DNA from 2 places in the Burkholderia sp. Ac-20353 genome. Region 2 is predicted to be linked to the other one. Evidence: riboswitches for the same ligand, from Rfam matches in the RefSeq annotation. Region 2 holds a riboswitch; the other holds the start of a gene.

Region 1 (3,410 bases), on a different contig from region 2:
GTGCCGACCGAACTGATGGCGCAATACTATGTCCAGCGTGCCAGCGCCGGGCTGATCATTTCGGAAGCGATCAACATCACGCCGAACTCGAAGTCGTTCGAGTTTTCACCGGGTCTCTATACGCAGGAGCAAACTGAAGGCTGGCGACGCGTCGTGGATGCTCTGCACAACGCTGGCGGACGCATTGTTGCTCAACTCTGGCACACCGGTCGCGCCAGCTCGTTTGCCCTGCTCGAAGGCAAGGAGCCGGTGTCGCCGTCGGGTGTGAACGACGATCTGCATGAATTGCATGTGTGGGGGCAGTTGCAGAACGGCGTGTACACGAAGATTCATGCGACGCCGTCGCGTGCGATGACGCTCGAAGAGGTCCAGGCGGCCGTGCAGGAGTATCGGCGTGGCGCCGAAAATGCCATGAAAGCCGGTTTCGACGGTATCGAAATTCATGCGGCTAATGGCTACCTTCCCCATCAATTCCTGTCGCCGACGATCAACCAGCGCGACGATCGCTACGGTGGCTCAGTCGAAAATCGAGCTCGATTCCTGCGTGAAATCCTCGAGCAGGTTTCTGAAGTCGTTCCGCTGAATCGGATCGGGGTTCGGATTTCACCTTTCGCAGCCTACAACAACGTACGGGATCCGGATCCGGCCAAGACATACAAGTACGTCGCCCAGATGCTGGAGGATTTCGGCGTCGCTTATCTGCACATCGGTGACACCAACGGTTGGTTTGATCGCCCCGATCTGCCCAAGATTCTCGATATCGTCCGCCCCGCATACTCCGGGTCCCTGATTGTCAACGGCGGCATCGGCGTCGACACGGCAAAGGCGCTTGTCGAAGATGGGGTGACCGATCTGGTCGCGTTCGGGCGTGCATTCATCGCAAATCCGGACTTGGTGGAGCGTGTGAAAACCGGCTCGCCGATCGCGATGCCTGCTCTGACGGACTGGTACGGTGGCTCCGAGAAGGGTTACGTCGACTATCCAACGCACACGCCGGGCATCGAGAGCGCGTACGCCACGCGCTGACGGTCGCCTGAAATACCGTGTTCAGAGCGTCTTTTCCGTTAGTGCGTGAAAAGATGATTTGGACCGCGAATCTTCAGTGTGGTGAGAAAAACTCGGCTCCAATAGCGAGCTCATCCGGCGTCTCGGCTTCCGATGCTCAATCGGCGGACGAAGGCGCATTGGTGATGGCCTCCAGTTGCGAGGCTGTCGCGGTTCTCAGTATGTACGAGGCCGCGGCAGCCTCGCTTTGTTGCGTAAAGAAAATCCAGAAGAAATCTCGCGGCCTCCGGAAAGTTGTCGCGCAACTGACATCGAAATTCAACATCAAGTGCTGGATGTCGGATCGCAATGGAAAGTTTCCGGGAACGAGAAAAGCTATGCAGCTTCTTGCAAATAGTAAGGAATCCATATGCATTGAGGTTCGAAATATTTGTGCTGTGAGACCTTGTCAGCGTATTTTGACTCCGTTATGTTGGAGGCGTTCTTTCAAATGCAGCACGGGAGAGATCGTCCTTCTCGACGACGCCGACGGAGCAACCGCCCCGGAAACTCTCAGGCAAAAGGACCGTGCAGCGAGAACATCTGGAGAGTGGCGCTTCGTGCGCCCACCGAAGGGGAGCCGTCACCGTCATCGGTGTGCGAGCGAAACTCTCAGGTACATGGACAGATGGGGCATCCGTGTCGACTCCAATAGTCGACGGTGCTCAACATTTGTCTGGACCATGTCATGTCGGGAATCGCCAGAATCGGTGCTGAAGGCATGGGCGTCGCCATCACGGACGCTTCCGCCTGGCAACGCATCCTGTTCAAAACCAGGGCGCGTCGTCGTTTTGCCGTGATGAAAATGTCCTCTCCTCACGAAGAACACTTGCCCGAGCTCGACGCGGAGCTAATGAACAGGCGCTTTGCATTACTGAATTGCGTCAGGCGGGTGTTCGCGCATAACGCATCGCCTTGACTGAACCTTTGGCGCAGGCTCTGAAAAATTGGATCGATCGCCGAATTCGTTCGCCTGAATCGCCGTCTGCGTGCGATCACATTCGATGCGGTGTTTGTGGCCAAAAAGCAGACCATCTGATCAAACGGGCGGTGGCCTCGGAAACTGGAAGCATCAACCAGGCACGATGACGAAACGACGTAAGGAAGTTGACATGAAAGTTACCAAGCGTTCTCCGGCGTTGAACTTCAAGAGTGACAATGTCGCAGGTGCGTCGCCAGAAGTGATCGACGCGATTCTTGCATGCAACTCCGGGCAAGCGAATCCATACGGAGGCGATGACTATACCGCTCGTGTCGTGAGTCGATTCAGCGAGATCTTCGAGCGACAAGTTGACGTCTTTTTGGTGTCGACCGGCACTGCCGCGAATGCGATAAGTCTGAGCGCGATGACACCACCGTGGGGAAAGGTGTTTTGTCATCCAGAAAGCCACATCAATACCGACGAATGTGGGGCCCCGGAGTTTTACACCCATGGCGCAAAGCTTGCTCTCGTTGATGGGCCTCTCGGCAAAATAGAAGTAGCCAAATTTCGCGAAGCGGCCCGCTTCATAGCGGGCGACATCCACACGATGAAGCCGTCTTGCCTGAGTATCACGCAAGCAACGGAAGTGGGCAGCGTATACACACGAGAGGAAATCGGAGCGCTCGGTCAGGTCTGTCGCGAGTCAGATTTGAAGTTTCACATGGACGGCTCGCGATTCGCTAACGCGCTTGTTTCGCTCGGCTGCTCGCCCGCAGAACTGACGTGGAAAGCGGGCGTAGATGCCTTGTCGTTCGGCGCGACAAAGAACGGCGTTCTTGCTGCCGAAGCTATCGTTTTGTTCAACCGGGCACTCGCGCCGGAGGTTGCTTGCCGTCGCAAGAGAGGCGGTCATCTCTTCTCGAAGATGCGCTTTCTGTCGGCTCAGATGGATGCCTACCTGGCGGACGATCTCTGGCTGCGTAACGCTCGAAACGCGAATGACATGGCGCATCGTCTGGGCCTCGGTCTAAGAGAAATGGACGTCGAGATTTTGGGCGGCAGTGGTGCAAACATTGTCTTCTGCCGTTTGCCAGCCTCGGTCATCGAGTCGCTACTGCGGGAAGGGGTCGAGTTCATTCATGATCGATGGGGGCCGAATGTGGTCCGGTTCGTGACGTCATTCGCGACCACGAGCGAGGACATCGATTGTCTCCTTTCGCATTTGAAATGCGCTTCTACCTGATGCGGGAAAACCATCGCTCGGATGACAGTGGGCGAAGCATTCCACAACACCCGGGCCGGAGGGGCGATGAACAGCAAGGCGCCCCCCGCCCTCAATAATTCGGTTGGTTGTACGTCCTGAGAAAGGTGCGGCGCTCAACCGAATGCAGACTGCGGAGCCTCAATTCCAGCGGACTCGTGTCTGCGCTTCGGATGACCCAGG
Region 2 (3,410 bases):
TCGACACGCAGGAAGACCAGCTGAAGGCGGGCCTCACGCCCGACCACGTCGAATTCGGCGGCGGCAATCCGCCCGGCGTGCTGCGCGTGCTCGACGGCGACGTCGAGACCGAGCGGCCGGTGCCGACGCTCGACGGCCAGTACGCGGAGTTCTACCGCGCGCTCGCCGCGTCGATCCATGACGGCGCGCCGTTCCCGGTCACCCCGCAGGACGCGGTCGACGTGATGACGATCATCGAGCTCGCCGCGCAAAGCGAGCACGAAGGCCGCCGCCTGCCGTTCGTGCGCAAGACGATCTGAGCCGGCCTGCCCCGCTCGATGCCGTCAGAACAATCCGTTACAAATGGCGCGGGAACGAAAGTCAGCGATACCCGTGTCTGACGCGTTTTTCAAAAAAGTCGATCCGACACCAAACCGCAGGAGAATGTGATGCAACGGTTGATTCGCGCAGCAGTGTGCTGCGCCCTGGTTTCCTCGCTCGCGGCGTGTATCGTCGCGCCGCCGCAGCAAGCTCGTCCGGCGCCGCCGCGCCCCGCACCCGCGCCGCAAGTGAATCCGCAAGTCGTCGGCTACGAGCGCATGCAGCAGATCCAGGGCCGGATCGACAACCTGCACCGCCGGGTCGACGCGCGCGTCAACGGCGGCTACTACCCGCCGCCGTATGGCGCGCAGCTCCATCACCGCCTCGACGTGATCCGCCAGGAATCGAACGACATGGGCGCGCAGCACGGCGGCGGCCTGTCGGGCGACGAGCAGCGCGTGCTGAACCAGGAACTCGACACCGCGGCACGCGCGATCGGCGAGTGACACCGGCGCGAGCCGGGAAAACGGCGGCGGCGCGCAGCCGCCGCTTGTATTGCGCTTGTACCGAAGCGACATTGATTTGCCCAAATTGACAAGGCTTCCGGGCTCGCGTACAGTCGCCCGCACGCGTCGGGAGAGCGCGTGACGGCGTTGCAGCAACGCTGGTCGCGCCGCCGAAGGGGCACACCCGCAAACTCTCAGGCAAAAGGACCGGCCGCGTCGAAGCATCCCGCCTGCGCACGTCGCAGGCCGTGATCTTCGCACTCTGGAGAGCGGCAGTAGCCCGTTGCGCGAATGCAGCGCGGGCAGGCTGCCCACCGAAGGGGCGCGCGTTCGCAGGGCCTGGCCCGCGGCGCAATCTCTCAGGTATCGAGGACAGAGGGGCATATACATGACCGCCCGCAGGCTCATTGCCGCGGCGGTCGGCACATCGCCGTATTGTCCCGCGCGCAAGCGCCTTGCCTAAGGCCTCGATGACTGCACTCAAACATACCCCGCTCAACGCCGCACACCGTGCGCTCAACGCCCGCATGGTCGATTTCGGCGGCTGGGACATGCCCGTCAACTACGGCTCGCAAATCGAAGAACACCAGGCCGTGCGCACCGACGCCGGCATGTTCGACGTGTCGCACATGTGCGTCGTCGATTTCACCGGCAGCCGCGTGCGCGCGTTCTTCGAGCACGCGATCGCGAACAACGTCGGCAAGCTCAAGACGCCCGGCAAGGCACTCTACTCGTGCCTGCTCAATCCGCAGGGCGGCGTCATCGACGACCTGATCGTCTATTACTTCACCGAGGATTTCTTCCGTGTCGTCGTCAACGCCGGCACCGCGGAGAAGGACATCGCGTGGTTCAACCAGCTCAACGAACAGGACGGCTACGGCGTCACGATCACGCCGCGCCGCGATTTCGCGATCGTCGCGGTGCAGGGCCCGAATGCCCGTGAAAAAGCCTGGACGACGATTCCCTCCGCGCGCGCCGCGACGAGCGAGCTGAAGCCGTTCAATGCCGCGCAGGTCGCGGGCACGCCGTTCGGCGATCTGACCGTCGCACGCACCGGCTACACCGGCGAAGACGGTTTCGAAGTGATCGTCCCGGCCGCGCATGTCGAAGCGCTGTGGAACGCACTGCAGCAAAACGGCGTGCGCCCGTGCGGGCTCGGCGCGCGCGACACGCTGCGCCTCGAGGCCGGCATGAACCTGTACGGCCAGGACATGGACGACACCGTGTCGCCGCTCGACGCGGGCCTCGCGTGGACGGTCGACCTGGCGACGCCGCGCGCGTTCATCGGCCGCGACGTGCTCGAGCGCGACGGCTCGCGCGCCGCGTTCGTCGGCCTGATCCTGCAGAAGGAAAACGGCAAGGCGGGCGGCGTGCTGCGCGCACACCAGAAGGTCGTCACGCCGCACGGCGACGGCGAGATCACGAGCGGCACCTTCTCCCCGTCGATGCAGGAATCGATCGCGTTCGCGCGCGTGCCGGCGGCCGTGCAGATCGGCGACATCGTGCAAGTGCAGATTCGCGACAAGCAACTTCCGGCGCGCGTGGTAAAACTGCCGTTCGTGCGCAACGGCAAGGTCCTCGCTGCGTAACGTGCCTGGGGCCGGGCGGCATGGCGCCCGGCGAACCACACCCGGCGCACCGCCACGGTGCGCCAGAACGAAGAATCACACCCTTTCTATTCAGGAGCATCCGATGAGCAACGTCCCGGCCGATCTGAAGTACACCGACGAACATGAGTGGATCCGCGCCGAAGCCGACGGCACGGTGGCGATCGGCATCACCGATCACGCGCAGAGCACGCTCGGCGACATCGTCTTCCTCGAACTGCCGAAGGTCGGCTCGCAGGTGAAGGCAGGCGACGCCATCGGCGTCGTCGAATCGGTGAAAGCCGCGTCGGACATCTACTCGCCGGTGACCGGCGAAGTGGTCGCGATCAACACGGACGCGGCCGATGCGCCGGAAGACGTGAACGGCGACGCGTACGGCACGTGGCTGTTCAAGATCAAGCTCGCGGCCGGCGCATCGACCGACAGCCTGCTCGACGCAGCCGCTTACGAAAAGCTGGTCGGCTAAGCCAACCCTTTACAAATCGCGCGGCGCGCCGGCCCGGCAGCACGGGCCCAGCCCCGCGTGAGGCCCGAGTCAGTGTTGAAGCGCTGGCTCGGGTCGACCGCACAGCATGAGATCAGAGCAAGCGCTGAAGCGCTAACCCTGGTCGACCCAGGACCACCATGAAGCTCGAACACCCGGACCGCCTGATGAACCGCACGCCCCTCTCGCTCGCCGCGCTCGAAACGCACGACGCGTTCGCTGAACGCCATATCGGCCCCGACGCCGCCAGCCAGCAGGCGATGCTCGACACGCTCGGCTTCGCGTCGCGCGCCGCGCTGATCGACGCCGTGATTCCCGCATCGATCCGCCGCGCGGAAACGCTGCCGCTCGGCCCGTTCGCGCAACCGAAGAGCGAAGCCGAAGCGCTCGCCGCGCTGCGCGAGCTCGCGGACAAGAACCAGGTGTTCCGCTCGTACATCGGCCAGGGCTACTACGACTCGCACACCCCGGCAGTGATCCTGCGTAACGTGCTCGAAAACCCGGCGTGGTACA

What was found. Region 2 has a riboswitch for glycine ahead of gcvT (glycine cleavage system aminomethyltransferase GcvT). Riboswitches for the same ligand answer to the same signal wherever they lie in the genome.
Region 1: another riboswitch for glycine. It lies ahead of G3N94_RS05830 (hypothetical protein); the one in region 2 lies ahead of gcvT (glycine cleavage system aminomethyltransferase GcvT).

What each region holds. Positions count from the first base shown of each region.
Region 1 is NZ_JAAGPL010000012.1:40,639-44,048, reverse strand. Features, by position in the region: gene G3N94_RS05835 (alkene reductase) at 1-1,026, shown strand, start outside; glycine riboswitch at 1,494-1,583, shown strand; gene G3N94_RS05830 (hypothetical protein) at 1,733-1,963, shown strand; gene G3N94_RS05825 (low specificity L-threonine aldolase) at 2,157-3,209, shown strand.
Region 2 is NZ_JAAGPL010000172.1:1,450-4,859, forward strand. Features, by position in the region: gene G3N94_RS31690 (oxidoreductase) at 1-299, shown strand, start outside; gene G3N94_RS31695 (hypothetical protein) at 429-806, shown strand; glycine riboswitch at 924-1,027, shown strand; glycine riboswitch at 1,059-1,192, shown strand; gene gcvT (glycine cleavage system aminomethyltransferase GcvT) at 1,277-2,395, shown strand; gene gcvH (glycine cleavage system protein GcvH) at 2,499-2,879, shown strand; gene gcvP (aminomethyl-transferring glycine dehydrogenase) at 3,038-3,410, shown strand, end outside.